4 regions of the Halalkalibacter oceani genome follow, and region 3 is predicted to be linked to each of the others. Evidence: riboswitches for the same ligand, from Rfam matches in the RefSeq annotation. Region 3 holds a riboswitch; each other region holds the start of a gene.
The links. A riboswitch is a leader RNA that binds a small molecule or an ion and turns the genes downstream of it on or off. The one in region 3 is predicted to bind thiamine pyrophosphate.
Positions count from the first base shown of each region.

Region 1: another riboswitch for thiamine pyrophosphate. It lies ahead of thiC (phosphomethylpyrimidine synthase ThiC); the one in region 3 lies ahead of thiE (thiamine phosphate synthase).
Region 2: another riboswitch for thiamine pyrophosphate. It lies ahead of tenA (thiaminase II); the one in region 3 lies ahead of thiE (thiamine phosphate synthase).
Region 4: another riboswitch for thiamine pyrophosphate. It lies ahead of ABMB67_RS03230 (acetylornithine deacetylase); the one in region 3 lies ahead of thiE (thiamine phosphate synthase).

Region 1 covers NZ_JBEPKD010000004.1:188,727-196,546, reverse strand. The annotation lists gene ABMB67_RS07445 (aldehyde dehydrogenase family protein) at 1-1,321, shown strand, start outside; gene ABMB67_RS07440 (MFS transporter) at 1,494-2,693, shown strand; TPP riboswitch at 2,758-2,872, shown strand; gene thiC (phosphomethylpyrimidine synthase ThiC) at 3,046-4,830, shown strand; gene ABMB67_RS07430 (nitroreductase family protein) at 5,017-5,571, shown strand; gene ulaA (PTS ascorbate transporter subunit IIC) at 5,674-6,936, opposite strand; gene ABMB67_RS07420 (PTS sugar transporter subunit IIB) at 7,039-7,305, opposite strand; gene ABMB67_RS07415 (BglG family transcription antiterminator) at 7,319-7,820, opposite strand, start outside.
Region 2 covers NZ_JBEPKD010000003.1:260,184-268,003, reverse strand. The annotation lists gene ABMB67_RS06475 (cold-shock protein) at 76-279, shown strand; gene bioB (biotin synthase BioB) at 472-1,458, shown strand; gene ABMB67_RS06465 (mechanosensitive ion channel family protein) at 1,535-2,644, shown strand; gene ABMB67_RS06460 (HD-GYP domain-containing protein) at 2,840-3,877, shown strand; gene ABMB67_RS06455 (hypothetical protein) at 3,970-4,107, opposite strand; gene ABMB67_RS06450 (hypothetical protein) at 4,293-4,793, shown strand; gene tenA (thiaminase II) at 4,866-5,534, opposite strand; TPP riboswitch at 5,633-5,731, opposite strand; gene ABMB67_RS06440 (gluconokinase) at 5,778-7,310, opposite strand; gene ABMB67_RS06435 (MurR/RpiR family transcriptional regulator) at 7,330-7,820, opposite strand, start outside.
Region 3 covers NZ_JBEPKD010000002.1:117,117-124,936, forward strand. The annotation lists gene thiO (glycine oxidase ThiO) at 1-113, opposite strand, end outside; gene ABMB67_RS04040 (thiazole synthase) at 138-917, opposite strand; gene thiS (sulfur carrier protein ThiS) at 922-1,119, opposite strand; gene thiE (thiamine phosphate synthase) at 1,119-1,754, opposite strand; TPP riboswitch at 1,834-1,941, opposite strand; gene ABMB67_RS04055 (YqgU-like beta propeller domain-containing protein) at 2,187-3,299, opposite strand; gene aspA (aspartate ammonia-lyase) at 3,472-4,887, opposite strand; gene ABMB67_RS04065 (ROK family glucokinase) at 4,946-5,914, opposite strand; gene ABMB67_RS04070 (YqgQ family protein) at 5,927-6,112, opposite strand; gene ABMB67_RS04075 (hypothetical protein) at 6,141-6,653, opposite strand; gene ABMB67_RS04080 (YueI family protein) at 6,790-7,203, shown strand; gene ABMB67_RS04085 (spore germination protein) at 7,313-7,820, opposite strand, start outside.
Region 4 covers NZ_JBEPKD010000001.1:642,514-650,333, forward strand. The annotation lists gene ABMB67_RS03215 (aldo/keto reductase) at 1-100, opposite strand, end outside; gene ABMB67_RS03220 (PQQ-dependent sugar dehydrogenase) at 167-1,276, opposite strand; gene ABMB67_RS03225 (ABC transporter substrate-binding protein) at 1,492-2,532, opposite strand; gene ABMB67_RS03230 (acetylornithine deacetylase) at 2,554-3,825, opposite strand; TPP riboswitch at 3,923-4,028, opposite strand; gene ABMB67_RS03235 (FUSC family protein) at 4,108-5,193, opposite strand; gene ABMB67_RS03240 (mandelate racemase/muconate lactonizing enzyme family protein) at 5,363-6,466, opposite strand; gene ABMB67_RS03245 (SDR family NAD(P)-dependent oxidoreductase) at 6,760-7,524, opposite strand; gene ABMB67_RS03250 (LLM class flavin-dependent oxidoreductase) at 7,718-7,820, opposite strand, start outside.

The sequences.
Region 1 (7,820 bases), on a different contig from region 3:
TTACGGCGCTTTTCCGGGTTGGACGGAAACGGCGATAGACGAGCGGATCGAGCGGATGAAAAGCGCGATTCAGAGGATGAAAGAGGCCGCGCCGGACATTGCGCATCTCTTATCAAAGGAACACGGAAAGCCGCTGTATGATTCGGAAGGTGAAATCGGTGTTTCACTTGCCTGGATGGAGTTTGCCTGCGAACATGCAAAAGAAGTATTGAAAAATGAAGTCCAAGAGCATGAGAGTGGGAAAACGATTATCGCCCGGGACGGGATCGGGGTCGTATCGGCGATTACACCGTGGAATTATCCGCTATCCTTGTCAACGATTAAAATTGCCCCGGCTCTTCTGGCGGGGAACACGATGGTGTTGAAGCCGAGTCCGTTAGCGCCTTTAGCTGTCAGCAAAGTCATTGAAATCATCGCCGGCGAGCTGCCAAAGGGTGTTCTGAATCTCGTGCACGGGGAAACGGATGTCGGTGTCGAATTGACGTCGAATCCGAAGGTGGCGAAAATTGCCTTTACGGGAGGAACGGAGACCGCGAAGCATATCATGAAAGCCGCTGCCGATACGATCAAGAAGATGACGCTTGAGTTGGGTGGAAATGATGCGGCGGTTGTTTTAGAGGACTTCGATGTTGAGGATGAGAGAGCAATGCGGCGCATTGTGATTTCCAACTTTTTAACGGCGGGGCAAATATGTATGATCGCCAAACGAATCTACGTTCACCGTTCCATTTATGACCGCTTTGTTGAGAAGTATATTGAAGCGGCGAATAAATGGATTCGAGTAGGTGACCCGTTTAATAAAGAAGTCACCATCGGCCCGGTGAACAATAAGAAGCAGGCGGAGTATGTCCAGAGCTTAATTGATGGTGCCGAGAGCAAAGGGGCAACAGTGATCAAGCTGGGCAGGATCGTAGATGAAGAGCTGTTCAATGAAGGCTATTTCATGCAGCCGACGGTCGTGCTGGAGGCGGATTATCATGATCCGATCGTGGTCGAGGAGCAGTTTGGCCCAACCGTCCCGATATTACCTTTTGATGATGACAGACATGCGATTGAGCTGGCAAATGATAGTATTTATGGACTGACGAGTTCAGTTTGGGGAGAAGAAGAGCACGCGATTAAGGTGGCGAAGCATATCCAGGCAGGGACGACGATGATTAATACAGCAGCTGTACAAGGGCTGGATGTCCGCTTTCCGTTCGGTGGTGTGAAGCAGTCGGGAATCGGGCGGGAATATGGAAAAGAAGGTCTTCTTGCTTATACGGATACGCATGTTATCAACATACCAAAAAACGGTGAGCTGCCATACATCCCTGAATAAAAAAAGGACGAAGCGTTACGGTTTACAAGCATGGAGAGAGCGCGGGGCTCTTTTCCATGCGGGTAGCGCCCGAAACGATTGTGATAATTTGAGGACTTTTGAGACAGCCCTTGATTCCTCTTTTAATGGCTGTTTTTTTGTTGGAGAAGAATTGGGAAAGAAGTGAAAAGGAATGGGGAAAACAAAGCTTTGGACGAAGGATTTTATTAGTATTTCATTAGCGAGCTTTTTTATCTTTTTAATTTTTTATATGCTGATGGTGACATTGCCGATTTATATTGTGGAGAGCCTGGCGGGCGGAGGTCAATCGATCGGGTTGAACGCCGCTTTATTCGTTATTGCCGCGATTGTCTTTCGGCCATTCGCCGGAAATTGGCTGCAATCAGTCGGACAAAAGAAAACGTTACTAATCGGTACTCTTATTTTTGTAGCAGGTTCATTTTTATACTTTTTTGCCTCGACGATTTTTCTTTTGTTGGTGCTGCGGATTTTGCACGGGGTCGGCTTTGGCATCGCGACGACCGCGACCGGGGGGATTGTCGCCACCGTTATCCCAAGGGAACGGCGTGGAGAAGGAATGGGCTATTATGCGACTTTCATGAATCTTGCCATGGTGATTGGCCCTTTTTTAGGTCTTTCTTTTATTCATTCGTGGGGCTACACTTTTTTAATGGTATTATGCGCCGTTTTTTCTTGTCTTGCCCTCATCTGTGCATTGCTTGTCAACGTAGCGGATAAAAGCGCGGCTTCCGCAGAAGTGGCCGCGGTCAAACAGCGGGTTAGTCTCGCTCAATTTTTTGAAAAAAGAACGTTCCCGATTGCGATTGTTGCTTTTGTTCTGGCATTTGTTTATTCAGGCGTCCTTTCGTTTATCTCGGTTTATGCCGAAGAGCTGAATCTGATTCAGGCTTCGAGCTTTTTCTTTGTCGTCTACGCAACCTTTCTGTTAATTTCCAGACCATTTACAGGACGCTGGTTTGATCTGTATGGAGAAAATAAAGTGATTTATCCATGCATCATCGTATTTGCTGTCGGCGTTTTGGTTTTGAGCCAAGTGGGATCAGGATGGATGCTCTTGCTCGCCGGAGGGCTGATTGGGCTTGGATTTGGTACGTTGTTTTCAAGCTTTCAGGCAATCGCCATTCAAGCTTCACCGCCTGAACGGGCAGGGGTTGCCACAGCAACGTTTTTTGTATTGTTTGATTCCGGGTTCGCCATCGGTTCATTTCTATTAGGTATTATGGCGACATATTTAGAATATGCCGATATTTATCTGGCCTGCTCAGTCCTTGTCCTATTATCAACGGGGCTCTATTATTTCTTTCATGGAAGAAAAGCCCGCCGGGAAAAAGCTGCTTTTTCTGGTACTTGAACAAATAGTAAAATTTTTCTTTTCATTTGAGCGGGACTTCTGTATACTGAGGGTAAATTGAATAAGCAATAACTGGGGGAGTCCAATGAGGTGGGCTGAGAAAGAAACACGTTGAAGTTTCTTGACCCTTGGGACCTGATCTGGCTCATACCAGCGTGGGGAAGTTAGCATAATAACAGCACATACATCTGTTTGCATGAGCCGGGTCCATTCGTTTACGTGATGGATCCGGCTTTTTAGATAGGCAGCGTCAGTCTGACGATGTCACGCGAAGAAGGCAATGCACAGCCTTCACGCCGTTGTGCCAGATCTCGTCCTTTCACACTTAAAATGTAAAGGAGAGATTTTTTTTATGTCGACATCTTCATTAAACGAAAAAAACATGTCCATTATGTCCAGCTTTGCCGGGAGTAAGAAGGTGTATGTCAATGGCTCCAGGCCCGATCTTAACGTACCGATGAGGGAGATTGAACTGAGTCCGACAACGGGCAGCTTTGGGGAAGAAGAGAACCCTCCTCTCCGTGTTTATGATACGAGTGGGCCGTATACCGATCCGGATTATACAGTGAATATGGAAAAGGGGCTTCCGGCGATTAGACGAGGGTGGATTGAAGAGCGTGGCGATGTGGAGGAATATGAAGGGCGTGAAATCAAGCCGGAGGATAACGGCTATCAGGACAAGGATGATCCAAGAGCGAATCACCGCGTCTTTCCAGGTTTAAAGCGGAAGCCGTTACGCGCGAAAAAAGGACAAAATGTCACCCAGCTGCACTACGCGAAAAAGGGAATCATTACACCTGAAATGGAGTTTATCGCGATCAGGGAGAATCTGAAGCCGGAATTTGTCCGAGAGGAAGTGGCAAGGGGGAGGGCGATTATCCCAGCTAATATCAACCACCCCGAAACGGAGCCGATGATCATCGGACGAAACTTTCATGTGAAAATTAACGCGAATATCGGCAACTCCGCTGTTTCTTCTTCGATTGAGCAAGAGGTTGAAAAAATGACCTGGGCGACCCGTTGGGGGGCCGATACGATTATGGATCTTTCTACAGGAAAAAACATTCATACGACCCGGGAATGGATCATTCGCAACTCGGCGGTTCCGGTCGGGACAGTGCCGATTTATCAGGCGCTGGAAAAAGTGAAAGGAGTCGCTGAAGATCTCACATGGGAGGTATACCGCGATACATTGATCGAGCAGGCGGAGCAGGGAGTCGATTATTTCACGATTCATGCTGGCGTCCTTTTACGCTACGTGCCGTTAACAGCGAAGCGCTTAACGGGAATCGTCTCGCGTGGAGGCTCAATCATGGCCCAATGGTGCCTCTACCATCATCAGGAGAATTTCCTGTATACTCATTTTGAAGAAATCTGCGAAATTATGAAGACCTATGACATTGCGTTCTCATTGGGAGACGGCTTGCGTCCGGGGGCAATCGCCGATGCAAATGATGAGGCGCAGTTTGCTGAATTAGAAACGTTGGGAGAATTAACGAAAATCGCCTGGGAGCACGATGTTCAAGTGATGGTCGAAGGACCGGGGCATGTGCCGATGCATTTAATAAAAGAAAATATGGAGAAGCAGCTGGAAGTGTGTCAGGAGGCGCCTTTTTACACGCTTGGCCCGCTGACAACCGACATCGCGCCGGGCTATGACCATATTACATCGGCAATTGGCGCGGCGATGATTGGCTGGTACGGAACTGCGATGCTTTGCTATATAACGCCAAAGGAGCATCTCGGCCTGCCGAATCGCGATGACGTCCGCGAAGGGGTAATCACCTATAAGATTGCTGCCCATGCCGCGGACTTGGCGAAGGGCCATCCGGGGGCACAGAAAAGGGATGACGCGCTATCAAAAGCCCGCTTTGAATTCCGCTGGCGCGATCAATTTCATTTGGCACTTGATCCCGAACGAGCGCTGGAGTTTCATGATGAAACCTTGCCTGCCGAAGGGGCGAAGACAGCTCATTTCTGCTCGATGTGCGGGCCGAAATTTTGCAGCATGCGGATCTCTCAGGACATTCGCGAATATGCGAAGGAGAACAAGCTTGATACGAAAGAAGCGATTGAGCAAGGGATGAAGGAAAAGGCCGAAGAGTTTAAGCGGTCGAGCGGAAGTGTCTATCAATAAATTGGAGGCTGTCTTTACCGGTGCATAGAACTGGTGAAGGCAGCTTTTTTTGCCAGTATGGATGGGACTTTTTTTATCTATAAAGAAAAAAGGGATAAGACGTGGACAATGAAAATAGAATCAATTAAAATGAAATAGTTGAGTGATAATGATTATCATTATATTAATTAATAAGGTGGTTTGAGCATGAGTACCGATTTAGCGAAACTGATTCGCGAACGACGTTCGATCAAAAATGGATACACAGATCAAGCCGTGCCGACAGAGCTTGTTAAGGAGCTTTTACGGGATGCTGTTTGGGCGCCAAATCATGGATTACGGGAGCCGTGGCGCTTCATTTATGTGCCGACAGAGGAGAAGGCGGAGTTTGTGGAAAAGCTGGTGAAAACATTTCCGGCTGAGATGCAAGAAAACAGACGGGCTTATTTCAGCAGTCCGGCGGCTTTTTTAATCGTCATCATGGAGGAAGATCCAAGACAAAAGCAATGGGACGAAAATTTCGGCGCGATCGGCGCCCTGATTCAGAACTTTCAGCTGCTTGCCTGGGAACGTCAGCTCGGCGTTGTCTGGAAAACGAACCCTCATATTTATGACCCGAAGGTTCGGCAGCTATTAGGGGTACAGCCCGGAGAAAAAATTGCCGGCTTTTTGCATCTCGGGTATTTCAATGAAATTCCGAAAGCAAGAGCGCGGACGGCAATCGAAGAGAAGCTGACGGTTTATGAAGGAGAGCGTGAATAGGCTTTTAGAACGGCTTGTCATCTGAAAAAAAAACGCTGCTCCCCTCACAGGGAAACAGCGTTTTTTATATTCGCGGAAGAGCGTCGGCTTCGCGCGCCCCTTCTAAGAAAAGAGCTGAATCAGGAAGCTCAAGAGAATCCCGACAATCCCGAAATCCGAGTCGCCGAAGGTTGTGCCTTCAAAGCCGAGCGATCCGAGAACCGGCAGGAGAAGCGCCGGTAAGAAGGAGATCAGCAGGCCGTTGGCAAACGCGCCGATCATCGCGCCGCGTCTCCCGCCGGTCGCATTCCCGAAAACCCCGGCAGCCGCGCCGGTGAAGAAGTGAGGAATCAGGCCGGGTACGATGATTTTAAGGCCGAACAGCGGCAGCAAAAACATCGAAATCAAGCCGGCAAGGAAGCTGAACAGGAAGCCGATAATAACCGCATTTGGTGCGAACGGGAAGACGGCTGGACAATCGAGAGCCGGTTTCGCGTCTTTGACGACTTTGTCAGCAATCCCTTTAAACGCCGGAACAATTTCAGCAATCAGCATCCGCACCCCGGCGAGGACAACATAGACCCCGGCGGCAAAGGTGATCGCCTGAATAAGAGAGAAGACAAGGAAGTTAACCCCGTCACTTAATTCGGTCTCGATATAGCCTTTTCCGGCGATTGGAGCGACGATTAAAAACAGGATCGCCATCGTCAGCGACATCGCCACGGAAGTGTCACGCAGGAAACCGAGTGATTTCGGTACTTTAATATCCTCTGTTGATTTCGCTTTGTCTCCGATTCTTTTGCCGATAAAGCCCGCGGTGAAATAGCCGAATGAGCCGAAATGACCGACGGCGATGTTGTCATTACCTGTGATTTCTCTCACATACGGCTGAATCATAGCAGGCAGGAACACCATTAACAGACCAAGGATAATGGAGCCGATAATGATAAGCGGCAAACCGGTGACTCCGCCAGTCGCAAACACCGCTGAAATTAAGCAAGCCATAAATAATGTATGATGACCAGTCAGGAAAATATATTTAAATGGTGTAAAGCGGGCGATGACGATGTTCATCAGCATCCCAAACAGCATGATCATTGCTGTTTCCCTGCCGAAGGTTTGCTGGGCAATCGCGACAATCGCTTCATTATTCGGGATGACTCCCTGGATGTGGAACGCTTTTTCAAACATCTGCCCGAAAATGTCAAGTGATCCGACTAATATGGTGGCGCCTCCATTAAGGATTAAAAAGCCCATGACGGTTTTTAATGTTCCGGAAATGACATCCGCAATCGCCTTCTTTTGCAATAAAAGACCTAACAGGGCGAATAAACCGACCAGGATCGCGGGCGTACCTAATATATCATTCATTATAAGATCAAACACTCTAAACCCTCCCTTATTAATGCCATTTTTATTTGTTTTTTTATTTTCATCCGGTTTTGTCTGAAGAGGAGAATTCCACTCCTCTTCAGCCTTTCGCGGAACTTACAGATGAGATTGCAGAGCGGCTTTTAATTCTTCCTGATCAAGGATGTTCGTTAAGCCGATGATCGTTCTCGTGCCATCATCCAAGTTAGAAATTAAATCCTTTGAGCCAAGATAAAGATCGGCCTGTTCTGATTTGGCTGTTGTCAGGTCAGTATGAGACACCTCTGCTTCGACACCTAACTCACTTAATACATTTTTGACATTCATTTCGACAATAAAGCTGCTTCCTAATCCGTTTCCGCAAACAACTAAAATCTTTTTCATCTTTTCTTCCTCCTTATATATGTGAGTATTGATTAATAATCGGTAAAACTTCGTCGGCCGACTGAGCCGTTTGAAGCTTCTCGATGTTGTCGCGGTCCGACAGCATCTTTGATAATTGCGATAAAGCTGTCAAATGAGTATCATTGTCGATCGCCGCCAGGACAAACAGCAATGATACTTGATGCTCCGCCTTCTCTGAAAAAGAGCAGCTCTGACGTAATTGCAGGAAGCTCATGCCAAGCTTATTGACGCCGGCTTCAGGACGGGCATGAGGGAGAGCAATCCCCGGAGCGATCACAATATAAGGCCCCATTTGATGAACATTTTCAATCATCGTATCAATATATCCCTGGCTGATTGACTGGTCGGCCAGCAGCGGCGCGGCGGCCATTTGCAAAGCCTCCTGCCAGCTGTTTGCCGATTCGGCAAATTGGATTTTATCTTTGGTGAGTATTTCATTTAGCATCGGCCTTTGATCCACCTCATTTTTCATTTCCTTGTTGTTTTGTAAAAAG
Region 2 (7,820 bases), on a different contig from region 3:
TTCCTCTTCATTATTACGAATTATCAAGAATAATCATTAAAATGTGTGGTTCACCACACGACAGGAGGAAACAACATGCAACAAGGTACAGTAAAATGGTTTAACTCAGAAAAAGGTTTTGGTTTTATCGAGCGTGAAGAAGGCGACGATCTATTCGTTCACTTTTCTGCTATCACTGGTGAAGGCTTCAAAACACTTGACGAAGGTCAAGCTGTAACATTTGATGTCGTTCAAGGCGACCGTGGCGACCAAGCTTCTAACGTTAAGAAAAGCTACTAAGAGCTACACAGACATAAAGAAAAGGCTTTGAGGATTTGTTCCTCAGAGCCTTTTTTGACGTTCTTTTAAAAAAGCTTGTCACAAGTCGGACTGTAGGTGGACCGGTTTTTTGGATGAAAAAAGGGTTGTGCTTTTCTTGTTTTATTGTTAACTTAATTATTAATTAGGTTAACAAAAAGGGGCTGGTAACTTATGAGAGGAAACGATTGGGGAAAGCTGGCGGAAAAGGCGATCAGGCAGGAGGAGATTTCAATCGGGGAGGGACTTGCTGTTCTAGCCGCTGCTGACAGCGAAGTGTTACCGCTTTTGCATGCTGCTTTTGCGGTACGGCAAACGTTTTTTGGCAAGAAGGTTAAGCTGAATATGATTATTAATGCGAAAAGTGGCCTATGTCCGGAAGATTGTGGCTACTGCGCTCAATCTATTGTGTCCAATGCGCCGGTGGAAAAGTATACTTTGCTTGAAAAGGAAACGTTACTGGCTGGGGCGAGGGAAGCATTGAAGCGAAAAGCCGGAACCTATTGCATTGTCGCGAGTGGCCGGGGCCCGACTGACCACGAGGTTGAGCAGGTCGTCGATGCCGTCGCAGAGATCCGGGCGACGATGCCATTAAAAATTTGTGCCTGTCTCGGTGCGTTATCTGCGGAAAAGGCAGCGAAGCTAAAGGAAGCTGGCGTTGAGCGGTACAACCATAATATTAATACGCATGAAGAGCTTCACCCGGCTATTACGACGACGCATACATACCAGAATCGAATCGAAACATTGCAGCATGTGAAGCAGAGCGGCATGTCCCCCTGTTCAGGGGTGATTATCGGGATGGGCGAGTCGGATCAGCAAATTGTTGAAATGGCTTATGCGTTAAAAGAGCTTGATGCTGATTCGGTGCCGGTCAATTTCCTACATGCGATTGCCGGAACTCCACTTGAAGGAAGGCCGGCAACAAAGCCGCTGCGTGCATTAAAAATATTAGCATTGCTGCGCTTTATTCTGCCGACGAAGGAAATTAGAGTGTCCGGAGGGCGTGAAGTGAATCTTCGCACGTTGCAGCCGCTTGCCTTGTACGCGGCGAATTCCATTTTTGTCGGTGATTATTTGACGACGCCGGGCCAGCAGATGGAACTGGACTACCAAATGATTGAAGATCTTGGGTTTGAGATTGAAGAATGCGCATTGTGAAAATCCTGCGGGTCTGCTATTCAGCCGCTGCCACCTATGTTAAAATATTTGTCGATATAACAAAGGTGGGATCGACATGGAAAGATGGGACGCGTTTGTCCGTTCAGTGCAGAGAATGGAATGGAATGATTATGCGATTGCCTTCGCAATCTTCCTTATATTTCTCTTGTTTCGTAAGCTGTTTACACGCTATATTTTTAAAATGGTTGTCAAAATGTCACGCAAGACTCCGACGGAGGTCTTTACGAATGTTCTCTTAGCTTTTGAAGCGCCGCTCCGGCTGTTCTGGGTCGTGCTCGGTACATATTTGGCGCTTGTGTACTTACCGTTTAACTGGACGACGGTTGAGTTTGTCAAGCATCTGTACCGATCGATTATTATTATTTTAATCGGCTGGGGGCTTTATAATTATACATCGACGCAGTCGATGGTCTTTGTCCGGATGGCGCGTAAGGTCGATATTGATGAGGACAGCATGCTTGTCCCTTTTTTGTCGAAAATTTTACGCTTTACTGTCGTCGCGCTTGTGATCGTCGTCGTCGCCGGTGAGTGGGGGTACAGCATCAGTGGCTTCGTTGCCGGACTGGGGCTCGGCGGCCTCGCCTTTGCCCTTGCGGCACAGGATACGATCGGAAACTTTTTTGGCGGCGTCATTATTATTACGGAAAAGCCATTTTCAAAGGGGGATTGGATCAAGACGCCCTCTGTGGAAGGAACAGTAGAAGATATTACGTTTAGAAGTACGCAAATCCGTACGTTTGAGGATTCGGTCATTACCGTTCCGAATTCAACACTCGCCAATGAACCCATTACCAATTGGTCGCAAATGAACAAGCGGAGGATTACGTTCTCGCTTGGTGTGACGTATTCAACACCACGGGAAAAGCTGGAGCGCTGTGTGAGAAGAATTGATGCATTGCTGCGATCGCATGAAGAAGTTGATCCAGATGTCATTATGGTTCACTTTAGTGAATTCAACGATTCAAGTCTTGAAATCTTTTTGTATTTCTTTACAAAAACAACCGTATGGGCTGAATGGTATCGGATTAAAGAGAATATTAATCTTGAGATCCTGAAGATACTGGAGGAAGAAAACGTTCATGTAGCTTTTCCGAGCCGTACTGTTTATTTTGAAAAAGAAGAGCGGCCGTTCGATTTGGAGGACGAGCCTGCCGGCAAGGAGTAGGGCCGTCTGCCGGAAAGAGCGCGGCTATGCTTCTTTTGCAAGAGAAATCGGTATCTTTAAAGATGTGTCAAACGGTGTTTTCTACCTTTTGGCACGTCTCTTTTTTACTAAACTCTGCCAGCTTTGCAGTCATCCCTAGTATACAGAAGAGGCTTCCACTATAATAAAAGGAAAAGAATGTTAAGGGAGTAACGAATGAAATATACATTAATTGATCATGTTCAGCATGGGGAACGGTTGGCGAAGCATATTTTTGCAAGTGATGGACGGGTGCTTTTACAGGAAGATGTGCAATTAACTGTCGGGATACTTTCACGATTGCGACGCATGGGAGTGAAAGCGATTTATATTAAAGATGAGCGCGTAAAAGATGTCAAACTTGAAGAAGTTGTGTCGGAAAGAGTGAAAAGAGAAACCATTTCCACGCTCCAGGACTCCTTTCAGCTTGTGCAAACGGGAAAAAATATTGATTTTCAAGCTGTTCGGAAGGTAATTTCAACCATCATTGATGAAGTATTGCAAAACCAGCAGACATTGTTCGCTCTTATGGATATTCGCACGGAGGATAATGAGCTTTACGTTCATTCTGTCAATGTCTGCATACTTTCGACGATTGTCGGAATTAAAATGGGTTTGGACCGAACCAAACTTCAGGAATTAGCGATAGGAGCATTGCTTCATGATATTGGAAAAGTGGTCGATGATGCACCTGGCCAACTTGAGCCAATGAAGAATGATCATACGTGGAAAGGGTTTAATCTGCTGCGGAAAAATAAAGAAATTAGTACGCTTTCTTCTCATATCGCTCTTACTCATCATGAAAATATGGATGGAACCGGCTATCCGCGAAAGCTAAAAGATGAAGAAATTCATGTCCTGTCTAAAATTGTCGCGGTGACAAATACATATGACCGCCTGCTGTCGCCGAAAGATGGAGGTAAGGGGATGTTCCCGTATGAAGCGTGTGAGTATTTGCTTGGGCTAACGAATATTCAGTTTTCCCATGAGGTGATGTGGCGTTTTTTACGGGCGGTGGCTTTTTATCCGACAGGAAGCCAGGTGAAATTATCGACAAAGGAAACAGGAATCGTTGTCGATCAAAATCCAGGACTGCCACAGCGTCCGATTATTCGCGTTTTTCACATGGTCGGTTCGGCTTCTGAAGACTTTGATGTGAAGCATATTGACCTAGCCAAGGAAACGACGGTCTTTATTGAAGAAGTTTTATCGTAGAGAAAGGAGCTTAAGACAAAAGGGCGGTTTGTCCCTTTTGCCTTAAGCATGAAGTCTTGACACAGCCTTTCAGTTTTCTGAATTTTTCAAAATCAATTAAAATAAATGTATACGATGGAGCCAATAATAATCACCAGCAGGAAAATAACCATACAGCCGGGTTTGCCGACGAAGGTCCGGTCAAATGAGTCGTCCCGTCCCACATTCCGATTTCGACTGTCACTTCTCAAAACGTTTGTCCCCCTCCCGCTATCAGTTGAATTTTAACATAACAGGAAGTGTTGAGTGGAAAAAGGGCTGCGCACTAAAGGGAATAAAAAAGATTAATCGCAAAAAAATAAGGGTATGGTCTCATATAATCTTGAACAGGCTACATATAATGAAAAAGCTTGGCTAAAAAAGGAAGGTGAGAAAGATGAAAGCTAAATATCTGTTGATCATCGGGCTTATTTTCATTATGACCGGTTGTGGAAAAGTAGTAGGTGAATCCGAGGTAAAAGCTGAAACTGACGAGGCTGCCTTTCTTACATTTGAATGGATCGAAGCAGGCTATAATGGTTTGTTGGAACCGTTGTCGATTGAGCTTGGTCAATCAGCCGACCAGATCGTTGCGGCTTATGGACAACCGCGGGAAAAAGGGTCCTATGAAGGCGGGGAGTTTTGGCAATATGATCCTCATACTTTTTTTATAAATCCAATGAGCGGACAAAGCGTGGCCGTCGCAATGGACATTGAAACCTATCAACTGACGGAAGAAGACTTAAAACGTGAGCTTGGGACGTTTGATCGAAGCGAACAAAATATGATGGAAGATTACTGGATGTACGTCTATGAGCTTGATGATTATGAGCTGATCTTTGAAGCGAAGACAGAGGGAGGACCCTTGCAGTTTGTCTGGCTGCGGGAATTGCAGTAGCGGATGAAGCTGACGTTTGAAAAATGGCCGCCTGCCGGGAGCTTGTTCTCCTGCCAGGCGGCTCTTTTTACGTTAAATCGTCCAGCCGGCCTGTTCCCAGGCCATATCCCAAAATAAGTATTCAAACTTGCTCGTATGAATAAAGATGGTTTCAAGCTGCTTCTTTTCTGCTTCTGATTTCCCCTCGGCCAGCTCGTTAAGAAGGTCAATCAGCCATGTTGCCAATTCCTTGAAATCTTCCGAAGCATACATCCTGACCCATTCTCCGTAAAGGGGGTGGTCGCTTGCCCCGGGGATTTGCGCCAGTCGTTCGCCGATTTCACCGTAGCTCCAGGCACAAGGAAGGAGGGCGGCAATTAACTCGGCTAAAGAACCACGCTGGGAAAGGTTTAGCATATAACTGCTATAGGCCAGCGTCGTCGGAGCAGGTTCAGTCGCTTCCAGCTCCTCGCGAGAAATTCCGAGCCTTTCCGCGTATTGACGATGAAGCTCCATTTCCATATTCAACGTGGCATCAAGCAGCTTCGCGAAGGTCGACATCGTCGACAAATCAGGCGCCTTTAAGCTGCCTAAGGCAAACAGTCGCGCGTATTCAATCAAATACACATAATCCTGGCGCATAAAAAAGGAAAAACGTTCAGGTTCCAGTGTGCCATCGCCAATTCCCTGGACAAAAGGGTGCTGATAGCCTTTCTCCCAGATTGGTTTTGCTGTTTCGTACAAGTAGTCAGTAAATGTCATGAGATTCTCTCCTTTTCTTTCATTCTCGTAGCAAATAAAAAAATCACTCCCCTTGCGGAAGTGACTTTCTGGCTTTACTCAGATGACTGATATACCCGGTCTGCATAAGCCCACTTCCCTCCGCTAGCATCATCTAGATCAGGTAAAAAGGGTTAAGGCAACGCCTTTCTCAGCATGTAGCACCCCCAGTGGTTCTATGTATGATGTTTGTTTTAGCGTATCATAGAGCGGGAGATTTCACAATCATTTAAGTCGTGCCTGCAGTGCTGATAAACGCTGAAAGGTAGAGTGAAGTTCATTAATGGCTTGCTGATAAATCGAGAACAGTTCCGCATAGCGCCGGTGCGCCTGCTCGTTCGGCTCAATCGTTCCTTTCATTGGAATCGATTGTTTAATATCGTCCAGCCGTGACTCTTCTCCGGTCGCCAGTAAAGCGAGCCACGCTGCACCCCATGCCGAGCTTTGATGACTAAGCGGAAGCTCGACCGGCTGTCCGAAAACATCAGCGAGAATTTGCAGCCATAGCGCAGAACGGGCAAATCCACCGCTTGCCAGAAGCGTCTTAGGCGGTCCTGCTAGCCTGTTCAGGGCAGTGCCGATATGATAGATGCTGTAAATCGTGCCTTCCAGACCGGCGCGAATCATATCAGCCTTTGTGTGACTCGGCGTCAAACCGATAAAGCTGGCGCGCGCCCGTGAATTCCAGATCGGCGCCCGCTCTCCGTTCAAATAAGGAAGAAAGAGGAGACCGTTGGCTCCCGGACTGGAGGTTTCGGCTAACCCGGTGAGTAATTCATAGGCAGAAAGCTGTTTCTGCTGGGCGATCCGCTGCTGCTCCTCACCTAACACCTCTTTCATCCAGTGGAACACATTGCCGCCGTTATTCGTTGGCCCGCCCATCACCCAAAGCTGTTCTGCTACGCTGTAGCAAAAGATTTCCTGCTGCTCATCCGTGCGCGGGGAGGTGCTCATTTGTCTGATCGCCCCGCTTGTGCCGATTGTCACAGCTACATCTCCGTGCTCAATCGCACCTGTTCCGATATTGGCGAGCGGGCCATCGCTTGAACCGATGACAAATGGGAGTTCCTTTTTGATCCCGATTTGATCGGCAAGCGACGGAGGGAGCCCTTGACAAATATAGGTCGGAGGGACGGGGACGGAAAGCTGGTCTTGGGTTACACCTGCGGCGGCGAGTGCTTCTTCTTCCCACTTTTTCGTACGAATATTAAACAGGCCAGAGGCCGAGGCGACACCGTAGTCGACGACATCTTCACGGAACCAGCGTGCTAAAAGGAACTCTTTCATCGACTTAAATTTAGCAGCCTGCCGATAAGGCGCGTAGTCATTTTCCTTCATCCATCGGAGCTTGGCGAGCGGCGTCATCGGATGCTGGGGTGTCCCGGTTTTTAAATAGATCGATGAACCTGACAGCGAGCGCAGCTCTTCGGCTTGTTTGACACTGCGCTGGTCGGCCCAAGTGATCAGCGGCGATAATGGCTTATTCTCTTCATCCACACAGACTAGAGAATGCATCGCCGATGACAAGCCGACCGCGGCAATATCCTCGGCGGGAACAGCCGCCTTTTCGATCAGCACCTTCAGCGCCTGAATTGTCGCCAGCTCAATTTGAAGAGGGTTCTGCTCTGACCAGCCGATCTTAGGCTGAGAGGTCGGATAAAGCTCTTCCTGCTCCGCGACGACATAGCCGGAGCGCTTGAATAGGACTGCCTTTACCGAAGTTGTCCCGATATCAAGGCCGATTACATATAGTTTCATCGTGACTCTTCCTTCTTTCTTACATTTTTTTCATGGAAACGGCTTTCCTCATGCGCTGAAGAGATGTTTTCATCTTTTCTTTGCGGGCCATGCTGACATTGACATAAAGGGCATCAATGATGCACAATTGAGCCAGTCTTGAGGCCAATGCTTCAGAGCGGAATTCGGTTTCCTGTGAGACGGTAAACAGCGCATAATCGACGCCTTTGCTTAAAGGAGACTTGGCGAGGTTTGTAATGCCGATCGTCGTCACATCATTTTCTTTGGCGACCTCAAGCGCTTCAAGCAAATCGCGATTTGTACCTGAATGCGAAATAAACACAGCTACATCATCTTCAGTTAGCTGCGAGGCAGACATCGCCTGAAAATGAGAATCGCGATAGGCGGCCGATGGCAAGCCGGTCCGAATGAACTTGTGATGGGCATCAAGCGCGATGATTCCGGAGCCGCCATTGCCGTAGAAATCAATTTTTTTTGCACTGGCCAGCGCCTGCACAGCCTGTTGAAAAA
Region 3 (7,820 bases):
CCACCGCATGACGCTTTCTCAACTACGGTTACGTCATACTCGCGGCGGCTCAGCTCAAAGGCCGTCGCAAGCCCGATTACCCCTCCCCCAAGAATGAGGATTTGCTCCTTCACATTGATTCCCCCTCGTTGTCTTTGCTAGTTTGAAATCAAGGATGTCAAACCGCTGCTTGCCGTCGCATATTTCTTTTTCGGAATGCGCCCGGCTTCATAGGAAAGTCTTCCGGCAGTGATCGCATGCTTCATCGCCAGTGCCATTTTCACCGGATCCTTCGCCTTGGCGACAGGAGTATTCATCAGCACTCCATCAGCACCGAGCTCCATCGCCTGGGTGACATCCATCGCCGAGCCGAGCCCGGCATCGACGATAATCGGCACGGTCGCCTGCTCGACAATCAGCTGTAAATTGTACGGATTCAAAATGCCGAGCCCCGTTCCGATCGGCGCCCCGCCCGGCATCACGGCCGCCGCTCCGGCATTCTCAAGCTTTTTGCAAAGCACCGGATCGTCCGACGTATAAGGGAGAACGACAAAGCCTTCAGCGGCCAGCACTTCCGTTGCTTTTAACGTTTCAATCGGATCAGGCAGCAATGTTTTTTCGTCAACGCTGATTTCGACCTTAATCCAGTCGCTTAAGCCTGACGCCCGGGCCAGACGGGCAATCCTGATCGCCTCCTCTGCCGTTTTCGCCCCCGACGTGTTCGGCAGGTACGTAAAGCTCATCCCGTCAAGATGCTGCAAAATCGCATCCTCATTTGGCGCCTCCAAATTAACGCGGCGAATCGCGAAAGTCAGCACTTCCGCCTCCGAAGCGCGAATCGCTTCATTTTGGACAAACGGGTTCGGGTAGCGGCCCGTCCCAAGAAAAAAGCGCGAGGACAGCTCCTTGCCGGCAATCGTTAATCGACTCTCCTTCATCTTCTCATCCCCCTCCGACAAATTGTACAAGCTCAATTTTCATCCCGGCTTCAAGCGTGGTCGTCTCCCAATCAGCCCGGTCAATGATCTGACCGTCCAGCTCTGTCACGACAAGCTGCGGCTCTAATTGAAAATGCTGAACGACATCGGCAAGCGTCGTTGCCGCCAGCTCATGTTGTTCTCCATTAATGATCAGCTTCATCAGACTTCCTCCTTATGCCGTTCAAGAATCGCCGTAAACTGCTCGCAGACAGCTTTTACATCCGCGGCGCCGACAATTTCACTAATCATGCAAATCCGGCTCGCCCCGGCCGCCAGCACCTGCTCGACGTTATGGAGCTTGATCCCGCCGATCGCGACAAACGGAATCGTAATTTCAGCGGCCACCTGCTGAATATAGGCAGTGGTCACCGGATCAACGACATCAACCTTGCTTTTCGTTTCAAAAATCGGCCCGACGCCGATATAATCGGCCCCTTCCGCTTGCGCAGCACGCGCCTCCTCGATCTGATGAGTGGAAATACCGATGATTTTATCCGGTCCGACAATCTTACGCGCCTCAGCGAGTGGAAGATCATCCTGTCCGAGATGAATCCCATCAGCATCTACCGCCAGCGCCACATCGATATGATCATTGACGATAAACGGGACACCATATTTCTTCGTCAGTTCGCGCAGTGCTTTCGCTTTCTGCAAAACGTCGCGCTTGCTGCTCGTTTTATCGCGAAGCTGGACAATATCAACTCCGCCGCGAATCGCTTCCTCCATGACCTCAATAAGATCACGGCCCGGGTGAAACGCTTCTCCTGTAATCGCATATAGCTGAAAGTCTTTCATTCAACCTCACCTTTCTTCCTTGCTTAGTCTGCAGAAAAGCCGTATCCCAACGAACGTGGAATACGGCTGCAATATAGATGATGAATTGCATCGACTTCCCTACGCTGGTATGAGCCAGATCAGGTACAAGGGTAAAAGGAACACCTTTTTCTCAGCCCGCTTTACGCAGACACCCCTAGTCTAAACATGCTGATTCTCTTTTCACTACTTTCATTATGACAGATCCACTTAAAAAATCAATTAAAAAAACCGCTGTGTGGTTTTTTTAGAAGCAGCGTGCGGAGCCGTTACAATCATTTAAGGCTGTCTGAAAACGGGGTTCATTCAGACAGCCGCGTAACGTGCGAAGCCGCTGCCCCCTTGAACTCCCCCGTGACTTTTGTGCTTAGTAGCTATGCCAAAAGGTAAAAATCGACCTTATGGCATAGCTACTTATTCAAAAAGCTGGACAAGCACTTCCTGCTCTATGTCAAAAACCGATTCATAGCGGCTGCCAAGTAACAAATAGTTGCCATCCGGCGCAATTTGCATTGGCTCGTGGCTTTCTAATTCAGCCAGCTTATTCTCGGCATTCGTCCCGACATCATATGCGATTAATTCAAAGCCGTCAGTATAGCTTAAGAAGTCTCCGCTGTATTTGGGCCGGGCATAATAAAAAATCTCCCCTGCTGCATCATAGCTGTAAAACGGAATCCACCACTGCTCCGAATATGTGTTCAAAATCGGCATTTCAATCTGCTGCTCCAGCTCGCGTTCCCGAAAAAAACTGTACTTCGAATACAGATCATAGACGCTGTCAACCGTAACCATCAGCGACAGCCGTCCGGGAAAGCTCATGAAAGAAATCACGTTCTCCCGCCAAAGCTTCTTTTTGCCGTCCTCAAGATTGGCAATGTATAAAGGCGCCTGATAATTCGGTTCCAATTCATCCCATAACAGATAAGCAACCTCTGTTTCCGACAGCCATTGAACGTAAGGCTGCTCCAGTTCCACCGGCTTCACCTCATTCGTCCCTACATCGACAAGGTAGCCGGCATACTCCCAATCAGGTAAAAACGCGACAGCAAGCAAACGGTTCTGCACGTATGGATTCCAGAAAACCGAATAATCATCGCCAAGCCCCTCGATCGTCATCTGCGGCTCGCCTGCTGCGTCGACAATCACTACTTCCGCCTCATGCTCCGGTGTGACCAGCTGAACAGCAAAGAGCGTGTAATCAACGTTGGGGGCGATATTGACAACCCAGCCGTCACGTTGAAAAAAATCAGCAGACTCCCCGGTAAGCAGATTATACGTATGTACGCTGGAATGCTCGCCATCTTCCTGCAAGTAAAAAACCGCGTCTTCCCTATACCAGCCTGTCACCTCTGTTATTTCCGTCTCTGAAAGGGGTACAACAGGGGAGCCGGTGAAAAAAGAATTAGGAACGTCGCGTTTTTCGGGCAGCTCTGTCAAGCGCTCCGGTGAAGGATGACTTTCCAGCTGCCCGGACGTACAGGCTGACATCATCAAGAGCATCATAAGACACAAGCATATTCTTTTCAAGCGGCTCTCCCCCTTTCCACTCATCATCATAAAACGCTCTCTCTATAAGACGTTCCAACTGGAAAAATGTTTCACCTTTCTCAAGAAAAATTTTAGTGAAGCGATTCACTAAGGGAGAGGGGGTGAGCCAAAAGGATTCCCTTCTTTTGACCCACCCCTGATAAGCAAAACATTATCCGTAAATAAAACGGGCTCCCGCTATCCCTGGATTCGTCATCTCCTTAGGGTCGAGAATTTCATTAAGCTCCTCTTCTGATAAAATTCCTCTTTCCAGGCAAATTTCCCGAACCGGGCGCCCCGTTTGAATTGCTTCTTTGGCAATTCTAGTGGCGACCTCGTAGCCAACATGCGGATTAATCGCCGTAATGATCCCGACGCTGTGCTCGACAACATGGCGGCAATGCTCAATATTAGCCGTAATTCCTTCAATCGCGTATTTCCGGAAAACATCGATCCCGTTTTTGAGAATCGATAAAGACTGAAGCAGATTAAACACGAGGACAGGCTCCATCACATTCAGCTCAAGCTGGCCCGCCTCTGAAGCAATGCTGATCGTATGGTCGTTGCCGATGACCTGGAAGGAAATCTGGTTGACCACTTCGCACATAACCGGGTTGACTTTTCCCGGCATGATTGACGAACCCGGCTGGCGCGCCGGCAAATTAATTTCATTTAAACCGGTTCGCGGTCCCGAACTCATCAGACGCAAGTCATTCGCCATTTTCGAAAGATTGATCGCCATGATCTTCAATGCGCTTGAAACCTCTGTATAGGCATCGGTATTTTGCGTCGCATCGACCAAATCCTCCGCCGTCTTAAACGGATACCCTGTCAGGTCGGCTAAATACGTCGCTACTTTTTCAATGTATTCCGGCTTCGCATTCAGTCCGGTTCCAACCGCCGTCGCTCCCATGTTGATTTCATAGAGATGATCGACAGAGCGGCTGATCCGGCGCAGATCGCGGGTCAGCACGCGGCGATAGGCGCCAAACTCCTGGCCCATCCGAATCGGCACGGCGTCCTGCAAATGCGTCCGCCCCATTTTTAGCACATCATCAAATTCGATTTCCTTATCCTTCATCGCCTGAATTAAACGCTCCAGTTCTTCACGAAGCCCTTTAGCCAGTGAAAGGCAGGCAATATGAATCGCTGTCGGGAAGGCATCATTCGTTGATTGCGCCATATTGACATGCGTATTTGGGCTGACGCGCATATACTCTCCTTTTTCCCCGCCGAGAATCTCGATCGCGCGATTGGCAATGACCTCGTTGGCGTTCATATTGAAAGACGTTCCGGCGCCTCCTTGAATCGCGTCGACAATGAATTGATCCTGCAGCTTTCCGTCAATGATCTCATCCGCCGCGGCCATAATCGCGTCGGCAATATTAGTCGGCAGCACCCCAACATCACGGTTGGCCATCGCCGCCGCCTTCTTGACATAGCCAAATGCCCGAATCAGTTCGGGATGGGGTGGATATCCCGTAATCGGAAAATTCTCTCGCGCCCGCATCGTCTGAATGCCGTAATAGGCATCCTTTGGTACTTCCTTCTCACCAATCAAATCTCGTTCCGTTCGATATGTTGACATCATCTTAGCTCCTTCATCTATATCAATGATTGTCCTTGCATTATCATATGTGAATCCATTATATCTGTTGACGGCTCTCTCGTGCCAGCCAAGCCCCGCCAATCACTCCGGCATCGTTTCCAAGCGTCGCTATTTTAAAACGAACGCCTTCCTTTACCCGCTTTAACGCGTAACATGAAAAATAATGTTCGATCACTGCAAGCAAAGGCTCTCCCGCTCGGGAAACACCACCGCCGATCACGATGATTTCAGGATTGAGCGCGTTGGCCAGGTTGGCAAGCGCCAATCCGAGATGAAAGCCGACCTCTTTCACAACTTTCTCCGCGGCTTCATCCGCTTCGGCATACGCCTTAAATACTTGCTTTGCCGTAAGCTTACCCGTTTCTTGCAAATGACGATGGAGCACGCTATCAGGTGCTGAAGCGACTTGTTCAATAGCCAGTCTGGCAATACCGGTCGCTGAAGCAATCGTCTCGAGGCAGCCTGTTTTCCCGCAGTTGCAAGGCGCTCCCCCTTCAGGTACAGCGGTAATATGACCAATTTCACCGGCCATGCCATTGACACCGTGAAGAATGCGGCCATTCGCGATAATTCCGCCGCCAACACCAGTACCGAGGGTCACACAAAGCAGATTTGCCGCCCCTTCGCCAGCACCGCGCCACATTTCACCGAGCGCCGCCATATTCGCATCATTGTCTACTGTGACAGGTAAGCCTGTCTTTTGTTCGAGCTCATCTTTCAAGGGAAAATTACGCCAGCCGATGTTCACCGCCTGATAAACAAATCCCGTCTCCATTTCAAAAAAACACGGAGCACCGAGGCCAAGGCTTGTGAGCCTGACATCCTGTTGTTTGTGTTTTTGCCATTTTTGCGCGATCTCATTCGCAATGTCCGTCGTAATATACTTGCCTTCCTCCTGTTTGTTTGTAGGTATCTCCCATTTCGTCACAATTTGACCCGTTGCTGTGATAAAAGCCATTTTAATCGTTGTACCACCAACGTCGATACCTACATACCACTCTTCCATTGTCGTCACCTTCTATTCCTTTCGTCCTGACGCTTCCTGCCGCAAGATGAGCAACGCTTGTTGAAATACTGTCTGATCAATCATTTTCCATTCATAAAGCTCCCGAAGCTCGTCTTCCATCAACGAAAGATCGAGGCCGCGATCTTTTGTATAAATGATCGTACCGTGTTTTTTCAGGAGCTGCATGACATCAAACATTGTTCTCACGATCCTCACCTCACCCTCATTATAACAGCTTCATAACGGTTACGAAAAGGAGCCAAACTAAAGGAGTGAAGGCAATATACGAATAGCGCCAGAGAATCTGCCGAATTTGAATTTGTATGAAAACTCCGAGAATAAGAGCAGCTGCAAACAGAGCGCTGACAAACAGTGTAAAAAACGTCCTAAGCTCTATTAATCCCCACTCGACCCCCATCAGAAAAAACAGCAACGCGAGCAGCGAGACGACAATCCGGTCCTCCGGATGAAAAAAGCCGAGCGTCGGATGAAAGCGCCTCATGCTTGCGACGATAAACAGGAGCGCGACGACAGCAACGAGATAATCCAGTAGCCATAAGCTAATCCATCCCGTTAAAAACATCCCCGTAATCATACCGAGATAGCATAAAAAAGTAAAACAGACCGTCAGCAAAACGAGTTGAACCGGCCGCACCTGTTCCTTCGGCGCAACGAGTAATCCGCCAATCGTAACTCCGATTGTGACGATAAAGATCAAAATGGTGAGAATAAACCACATGCTGATCTCCACCTCTCTTTATACTTTAATTTCTTCTGTCTCAGCCTTGTCAACAGATTCTTATGGTATGATATGTACGAATGGACAAATTAAGAAGAGCCGGATCAGCAGCCGATGGCACAAAAGGAGACTGAGCATGGAACAAAAAATGAAAGAAGTCATTGACCGGGCGTTGTACGGGGCGCCGGAAATCAAACCGGAGGAGCGGAATCTTTTTCTCTCCACTTTATTGGAACGGATCCACCTCGCCCTTACAAAAAAGCAGGTGATTAATAAAGGAATGTACAAAGAAGCCGTTGAGCTGATGAAAACGAAGCGCAACCTGCATCTTTATTTAAACGGCAACCTCGGCTATAATCATTTTTCCAACTATATTAAAGAAGCTGGAGCGCATGGCGTCAGCTTTACGTTTGTCACGCCGAAAAAGCTGACCCCATTCGGTCTGATCGTCGCCAATCAGACTGAGGCCATTGAAACGAAGCAGCTTTTCATTAAGGATGAACTGTTTGAGCTTGATATGGAGGAAAGCGGCGCCGATTTCTTATCGTAAGAGCACAGTGCTGTGCATAAAGTGCTTGAGACAAAACTAGCTTTGCCTGGGGGCTTGGCAAAAGGTAGAACAAAACAACCTTTGCTCCCAGCCCCGCTTTGCTTCCCCGCTAGCGATCCGGATCGTTCGGATGAATCGCGACCGGACGGCGGTTTTTTAGTGGCATTGGCGCGCGGAAAATGACATCCCGCAACGCGCGTCCGTTAAAGGGCAAAAACGGCCACATATAGGGTGTGCCAAGTACTTGAAGACGAACGAGCATTAACAGCCAGACCGTAATGCCGCCGACGAAGCCGGCGAGACCGAACAATGCGGTCGACAACAGGAGGGCGACACGGATCAGCCGATTGGCGAGACTTAACTCATAGCTCGGCGTCGCAAATGTCCCGACGACGGCCACCGCCAAGTATAACACCACCTCCGCCGAGAACAGCCCGACATTAATCGCCACCTCGCCGATTAACAGCGCGGAGACGAGCCCCAGCGCGGTCGCAAGCGGGTTCGGCGTATGGATCGCCGCCATCCGCAGCATTTCGATCCCCGCTTCAGCCACGAGAAACTGGGCGAACAGCGGTACAGCCCCTTCTTTTTCTGCACCGATAAAGGACAGTACCTCT
Region 4 (7,820 bases), on a different contig from region 3:
CAATTGAATCTGCCTCATTGACTTCATTGCCGAACGTCATCGTCCCAAGGCAGAGCTCAGACACTAACAGACCGCTTTTCCCCAACTGCTTATATCGCATCATAATCTCTCCTTTTCCTTCTTATCCACTCCTTTCCAGCATAATTGATTTTTCTAACTATTGCATCTATCTTTCTTGCTGTTCAAGGTCAACTTTTATTACATAATCGTCAGAATCCTGCGAAACTCCTCTTCCATCACGATTATTCGTCATAAAATAGAGCGACTGCCCGTCAACAAAGAGATCACGAATTCTCCCATAGCCTTCAAGCCATGTCGTAAACTCGGCCGTCTCCAGGTTGAGGGCGTAAATTCCTTCCCCGCGGAGTCCGGCTACATACAGGACATCTCCGGCAATAGCCACTCCCGAAGGAGCCCATGTGTCTTCACCGGAATGAATTAGAGGAGCGCTCAAGCCTTCTTCCGTCTCATCACCTCTGACGATCGGCCAGCCGTAATTGGCGCCCGGTTCGATCAGGTTGATTTCATCATGCGCGTTTGAGCCGTGCTCGCTGCTGTAAAGCGTCCCGGCTCCATCCCAGGCCAGCCCTTGCGGATTGCGGTGACCATAGGAATAGACATAGGAATCTTCCCATGGATTGTCTTCCGGAACCGTTCCATCAAGCTCAAGCCTAAGAATCGTTCCCGCCATCGCCTCACGCTCCTGCGCCAGCTCCTCGATCCCGGCATCCCCTGTTGTCGCGTACAGCTTTTCATCCGGTCCAAGCGCCAGCCGACCGCCATTGTGAATGGTTCCGCCTGGAATCCCGGCAAGCAGCTCTTCTTCCTCTATCCACTGTCCATCCTCTGACTGGCTGATGACCGCAATTCGATTCAAGATTTCATTATCTTCCTCATACGTATGATAAACAAAAGCACGGCCATCCTCGGCATAATCCGGCGACAGCACAAAGCCAAGCAGACCACCTTCTCCTTCTGCCAGCACTTCATGCTCAAGCACGACATCCGCTCTTTCTTCTTGTCCCTCTTCAATCGTAACAATGCTTCCATTACGCTCGGTTACAAAGATCGTCTCTCCTGATTTTGCAATCGCCCACGGCACCTCCAGCTGCTCGGCGATCACTTCAACCGGCTCACCCTCTTCTGCCTGCTCAGTCTCCCCGCCATTTGCTTCAGCCGCGTCCTCTTGCATCGGTTCGCTGCCACTTTCCTCAGGTCCGGTGCTTGAACACGCCACGCTTACGGCAATCAGCACCATTATTAACAAATATTTCATCCAAAACACCTCCATTAACGCTTATTCACCGCCAACAGGCTTGTTAAACGTCTTTTACGGGTTTATCGCAACAAGGCACAGGACTGTTCCCTCTCCGTAAGCAACATCGGATTGCCCTCTTAGAAAAAAAAGCGCCCGAAAGGCTGTTCCCAAAAGGTTCATCTCCCTTTTGAAACTGCCCCGGCGCTTGTCCACGGTCCGTTAAACTCCCGGCATCACTCTTCTGCCAAATTTACATAGATATCAGCAAGCTCTGGAGCCTGTTCAATCAACTCATAATCGAGCATCCAGTCAATCGTTTCCTGCCATGCGGCTTCGTCCTGGCTGCCGAAGCCTGAGTCAGAGGCCATTTTCGGTAAAAGAATGTCGAGGCTTTCCTGCTCGACTTCCTCAATTAAAGGAAAATTCGCTTCATCCTGTTCTGCGAAGAGAATCGCTAACGCTTCCTCCGGCTGCTCGGTCATATATTGATACCCTTTTGTTGCGGCGCGCCAGAAAGCAGCAATATCCGCCTCACGCTCCTGCCAAGTCTGATCGTTCGTGACGACGACAAGCTCATAATAGCTTGGCACTCCGTAGTCGACCGGATTAAAATAGCGGGTTTCATAGCCATTATGCCGCAGCACCGGCACTTCATGATTGATGTACGCCCCCAGCACGGCATCCACCTGGCCGCTTACAATCGATGACCCTAATTCAAATCCGACATCAATCATTTGCACATCATCAGGATTTCCACCATCGTGCTGGACAATTGTTTTTAAAATCGACTCATTCAACGGAATGCCCGGATAGCCAACCTGCTTTCCTTCTAAATCCTTCGGTGATTGAATGCTGCTATCCTCCAAAAAGACAGCATGGTTAAGCGGCGAGCGGACAATCGCCGCCACAGCCTTGACCGGAACGTCCTGCGTTGCGCGGGCGACAACAACATCCGGCTGGTAGGTGATGCCAAGCGTCATTTGCCCGGCAGCAGCTAAATTGATCGGATCGGTCGGGTTCGTTGGAAAATGAATCTCCACATCAAGTCCTTCCTCCTCAAAGAATCCCTGATCCTGGGCGACATAGAGGAAGCTGTGCACCGCATTCGGGTACCAGTCAAGCATAATATCAATTTTGGCCAGCTCAGCTTCCTGCCCGGCTTCTGGACTTTGCCCTTCTGCCGCCTCTTCAGTTGGCGCCTGCTCCTCTCCTCCGCACGCTGCCAGCAACATCATACTTGCTGTCATCAAACTCGCTATGATCCATTTTTTCATCGTTTTCTCTCCACTCCTTGTCTACTTCTTCTCGTGCGTCCATTGATAGATAAATTGCAATAAAACCTTCGTGTAGTCGACGAGCTGCTCCACCGCGACGCTTTCGTTAACAGCGTGCGCATTCATCAAATCTCCCGGCCCATAAATAACAGTCGGAATTCCCGCCTCACCAAGCCAGCCGCCATCGGTCACTGTCGGGCTGACATCGATTTCCGCTTCACGGCCAATAACCGTTTGATGCGACGCCGCGAGCAACCGGACGCCCGGGTCAGCCGGATCAATTTCAAGCGAAGGGAAAATTTCGCCACGATCTTCAATCATTGAGCTGCCGCCCCACGAAAAAGTCGGCGGATTGTCGCGCAGCCAGACATCGCCGCTTGCGACCTTTACCAGATGCTCTTCAATCTCACGCGCCACCTCTTCATGCGTTTCATCTGGATAGAAATGCACCGTAATCCAGAGCCGGCATTCATCGGCAATAAAAGCGGCATGCCGGCCCCCTTCAATCACAGCCGGATTAATCGTATTTGCGCCTGGCGCGAAGCCGGGATAGCTTTTCGTAATCGCCCAATGGCGCTCCAGCTCCTGTAAACCGCTAATGAGCTTCATCATCTTTTCAATTGCACTCGCGGCAACAACCTGGCCGCCGGCATGAATCATTTGCCGTCGTGTCGCATCATGGTAGGTCTTTTCACTTTTCACCGTAATCCATCCGGTAATTACGCCGCCCTGCCCTTGAATATGGAGGTCGCTCGTGTCGACAACAACCGCAAAATCCGCCGTGCTGCCTCGCTTACAGCATTCCAGTGTCCCGGCCTCGCCAACCTCTTCACCGATCACCGACTGAAAAATCAAGTCGCCCGGCAAGGCGATTCCAGCTTGATCAAGCAACGAGACCGCGAATAACGCCCCGGCCAGACCGCCCTTCATATCCGCCGCACCCCGGCCATATAACCGTCCGTTGCGTACAAACGGCGTGAACGGATCAAGCTCCCATTTTTCATCCGGGCTGATTTCGGCGACATCAATATGACCGTTCACAATTAAGCTCTTATGCGCCTCCGCTTCTGTTCCTTTTCGAATGCCGATGACATTTGGATCGCCTGGATAGACGTCCCACATCTCAATCGAAAAGCCGTGTTCTTCCAAAAAACGAGCAACAAAAGCCTGCGCCTCTTTCGTATTCCGCGCCGGTGGTGCAGGCGTTTCAAAGGAAATGAGCGTTTTGGCCAGCTCAATCAGTTCCTCCCGCCGCTCCTCTACTTTCGAAAGCAATTCAGCGATCGTCGTCACATCATTCCCTCCTCTCTTATTTAGACAAAACAAAAAACCACCCCTGACAAGAGAAGTGGTTCACGTCTATCACAAACAGATCAATTCTGTCCAAAGAACTCGTTCCACACTTCTTCCCTCCGCTAGTACGAACTAGATCAGGTTATAAGGGTTAAGACAGCCGTCTCTCTCAGCTTTTAACAAAAGCACCCCTAGTAGTGATGATCAATATAATTATTTTGTCTACAAGTAGTTGTACCACACCGCAATAAAAAAGGCAATCAGAAAATTCCAACAGCTCGGCTAGCTGTCCTCAGCTGAAAACGCCTGTAGCTCTTCTCTGTTTCGTTTCTCTGCTTTGCGCGCCATCCGCTCCAGCTCTTCCAAGACATCATGAATCGAGAGAATCACATACAGCAAAATCGTCTCCGCAGAAAAATGATGATGAAAAGCCTTTGCCAAAGGGACGGCCGCTTCATGTTTTGAATACCAAAAATGCTGATCAAGCTGCTCGATCAGCTCATAATGCTCTGCAGGAATATAGTGATCCTTCGTCCGCAAAATAGCGGCGGTTGAGTCGATTGTCTGCAGCAAAAGCTGCTTTTTTTCCGGCGAAAAAGCCAGATTGCCAAGCGGAAGGGAGAGGACATTTGCCAGATGAAACTGAATTTGCTGGAGATGTTCCAGCTTGCGATATTCATGAAAAAAAATTCGCAGCTCCCCTGTTTTATAACGATGAAATTTCCATTCTTCGCGTTGATACTGGCATAGCTGAAATGATTTGCCCAATTGACTTGTTAGCTGACGGTGCATCTTCTGACTGTCTTTTGATGAACTTCGCTGCTTGTCAATCACTTCTTTACAGCGCAGCTCGAAAAGCTTAGCTGTTTCATCAAACAGTTTGTCATTGCGTACTTTAATTTCTGTAATATAATTCGCCGGCAGAATGAGAAAATTAACGAGCGTCGACACCGTCAACCCAATCGTCGTCGTCCCCGCCCGCTCAAAAAAGGCAAGCAAGTAATGATCCTGAGTAATCGGAATCATTGCGATCGCTGTTACAGTCGCAATCAACGTACCGGCCTGCAGCCTTAATTTATGGCAAACAAAAATCGTGCTGACCGTTGCCAACGTATAGGTAACCGGGCTATAGCCGAAAAAATAGACAAAGGTCATCGCCAGGCTCGCCCCGATCAGAGCTGCCGGAAGCCGAACGATTCCTTTTTTTATCGAAGCCGACACCGTCGGCTCAATGGTGACAATCGCAATGATGACGGCAAAAACAGCCGACAGTCCGAAAAGCTGGCACAGGCTCGCGGCGGCAAACACCGCGATTCCGGTTTTGATCAACCTTCCACCAATAAACTTAAATCGTCTTAGTTGCTTCATAACTGATCACTGTCTTTCTTGATGACATCACAATTGAGTCAGTCAGAGACTCCGTTTCTATTGTAAATCAATTCAAACTATTTGCAAGCAGGCTCTTGCTTCAAACTAGCCCAAATTGAAGCTGAATCTTCCAAGCTGTGAAAGCAAGCCGACCGTTTCAACGATGCAATTAAAAAGTCCGGCGGTAATCCTTTAAAAGCTCCCAGTTAAATTCCACCCCTGTTCCAGCGATGTCAGGTGCAACGGCCCGCCCGTCCTTCATCACGAGTGGCCTTGTTGTATACTGGTCAATCGGGAAGCTGTGGACCTCCATATAGGAAGCGTGCGGAATCGCTGCCATTAAGCTGACATGCAGCTCCTGCATCCCATGGGTACAGACGGGCAAATTATGAGCATAGGCGAGATTGGCCACTTTCAACCAGCCTGTAATTCCGCCAATATTCGACGCATCCGGCTGCGGAAAATCAATCTTCCCTCTCGCGATCATATTCTGAAACTCATAAACGGTATGAAGATTTTCACCGGCGGCGATGGCGAGCTCTCCTTCGCGGGAAATTCGTTTATAGCCTTCATAATCATCCGGAATCGTTGGTTCTTCCAGCCAGAGCAGGTTATACTTAGCAAGCTCTTTTGTCGCTTTTATCGCTTTCTCAACGGACCATTTCATATTCGCATCAACCATAAAATCAATGTCCGGTCCGATTAATTCCCGGACAGCCGCCACCCTGTCGATGTCCTCGGCCAATGTCGGTTGCCCCAATTTTATTTTCACCGCCGTAAAGCCCTGGCTTAAGTAGCTTTTTATATTTTCTAACAGCCGCTCCTTTGTGAAATTCAGGTCGATCGCCCCGGCGTAGCAATTGGTGCTGTCGGAGTGTCCCCCCAACAGCTTATAGAGCGGCATGCCTGCCCACTTTGCCCGGATGTCCCACAGCGCGATATCAACTGCGGAAATCGCGAATGAGGCAATTCCGCCCCGGCCAACGTAATGAATATGCCAGTTCATTTCTTCCCATATTTTCTCGACACAGCTTGCGTCCCGACCGATAAGAAATGGACGTAAATCATGCTCAATCATCGCGCAGATCGCCCGTCCGCCAACGCCACCTGTATATGTATAACCGACACCTTCGTATCCGTCCTCAAGCTTAATTTTGACGACCGGAAGCTCGAAATGAGTATGAATTCCGTGCGTCGCATCGCCAAGCGGCTCTGCTAATGGCACTTGATAATATTCTGTGATCACATCGACAATTTTCGTGAAGTATGTCACCGCTATCCCCTCGATTCTTTTCTTTCATTGTATATGGACGGTTTTCCAGCGTCAATTTCATTTTGATTACGCTTTCATAAATCACCCTTCTGTTTCTTGCATCTTTTTGTCGAGTGCCCGTTACTATGATGCTATGGAGAAAGCGTCCCCTCCGGAACCGGATGCCGCGGTCATTTTTATTAATAAGACGAACGAGATTCCACACTTAATTGGCAGTTTAAAAGTGTAAAAAGCCTGTGACAAAAAGGTTGATTTCCCCCTTTTATCACAGGCTTGAACGAAAAGCATTTGATTTAATCCATTAATTGTCCGCCGTTCACTTCAACCATCTCTCCCAGCACATAAGAGCTTAATGGTGACACAAGATAAAGCGCGGCATCGGCGACCTCCAACGGGTCTCCTTCTCTGCCAAGCGGGATCACTTTTCTGAAATTCTCACGCGCTTCGGCACTTGTAAAGCGGTCATGGAATGGTGTTGTAATGACACCAGGCGCGATGCCGTTTACTAAAATGCCATCATCGCACAGCTCCTTCGCCAGCCCTTTTGTAAATGTACTGACAGCGCCCTTCGCCGTCGCATACATTACAGCACCGCCTCCACCGCCATTGCGAGCGGCAACGGAAGATACATTGACAATACGCCCGTACTGTTTCTCTTTCATTAGCGGAATCACGTATTTTGTGACAAGGAAAACGCTCTTCACATTAACATTGATGATCCGCTCCCACAGCTCCGTTGACATCTCGGCTACCGGACAGCGTTCAATCAGCGACCCGGCATTATTGATCAAAATATCAATCCCGCCACATTCAGCGCCAATCTTTGCAATCATCTCCTTTACCTGTGCTTCATCCGTTACATCGCATTGATAGGCGGTCGCCGTGCCTCCTTTTCCGTTGATGTCAGCGACAACCGCCTCCGCCGCTTCCTTACTGCTGTTATAGTTGACGATAACCTTTGCTCCCGCTTCCGCTAAACGCAGGGCAATCGCTTTGCCAATTCCCGTCCCTGCTCCCGTAACAAGCGCAACCTGATTTTCAAGATTAATTGTGATCATTTTCTTCAGCTCCTTTTATGTATGAACCTCCCTCACTCCCAACCTAAGAAAGCGCTATCATTTTTGCGAAAAATAGATTGGAAATGATTCCTAATTATAAATTCATCCTCGTCGTTCGTCAATGAAGATGTGGCAATTTTCGCATTTCTTCAGACGTGCCAAAAGGTCCCGCTTCCTTTTGGCACGTCACCCACTATATTTTTAACGCTTCGGCAATTAGCTGATAGGACTTCAGCCGATCCTCGAGCCTGTAAGTAATCGTATTGATCATCACTTCCTCAGTTTCGTAAAGCTCC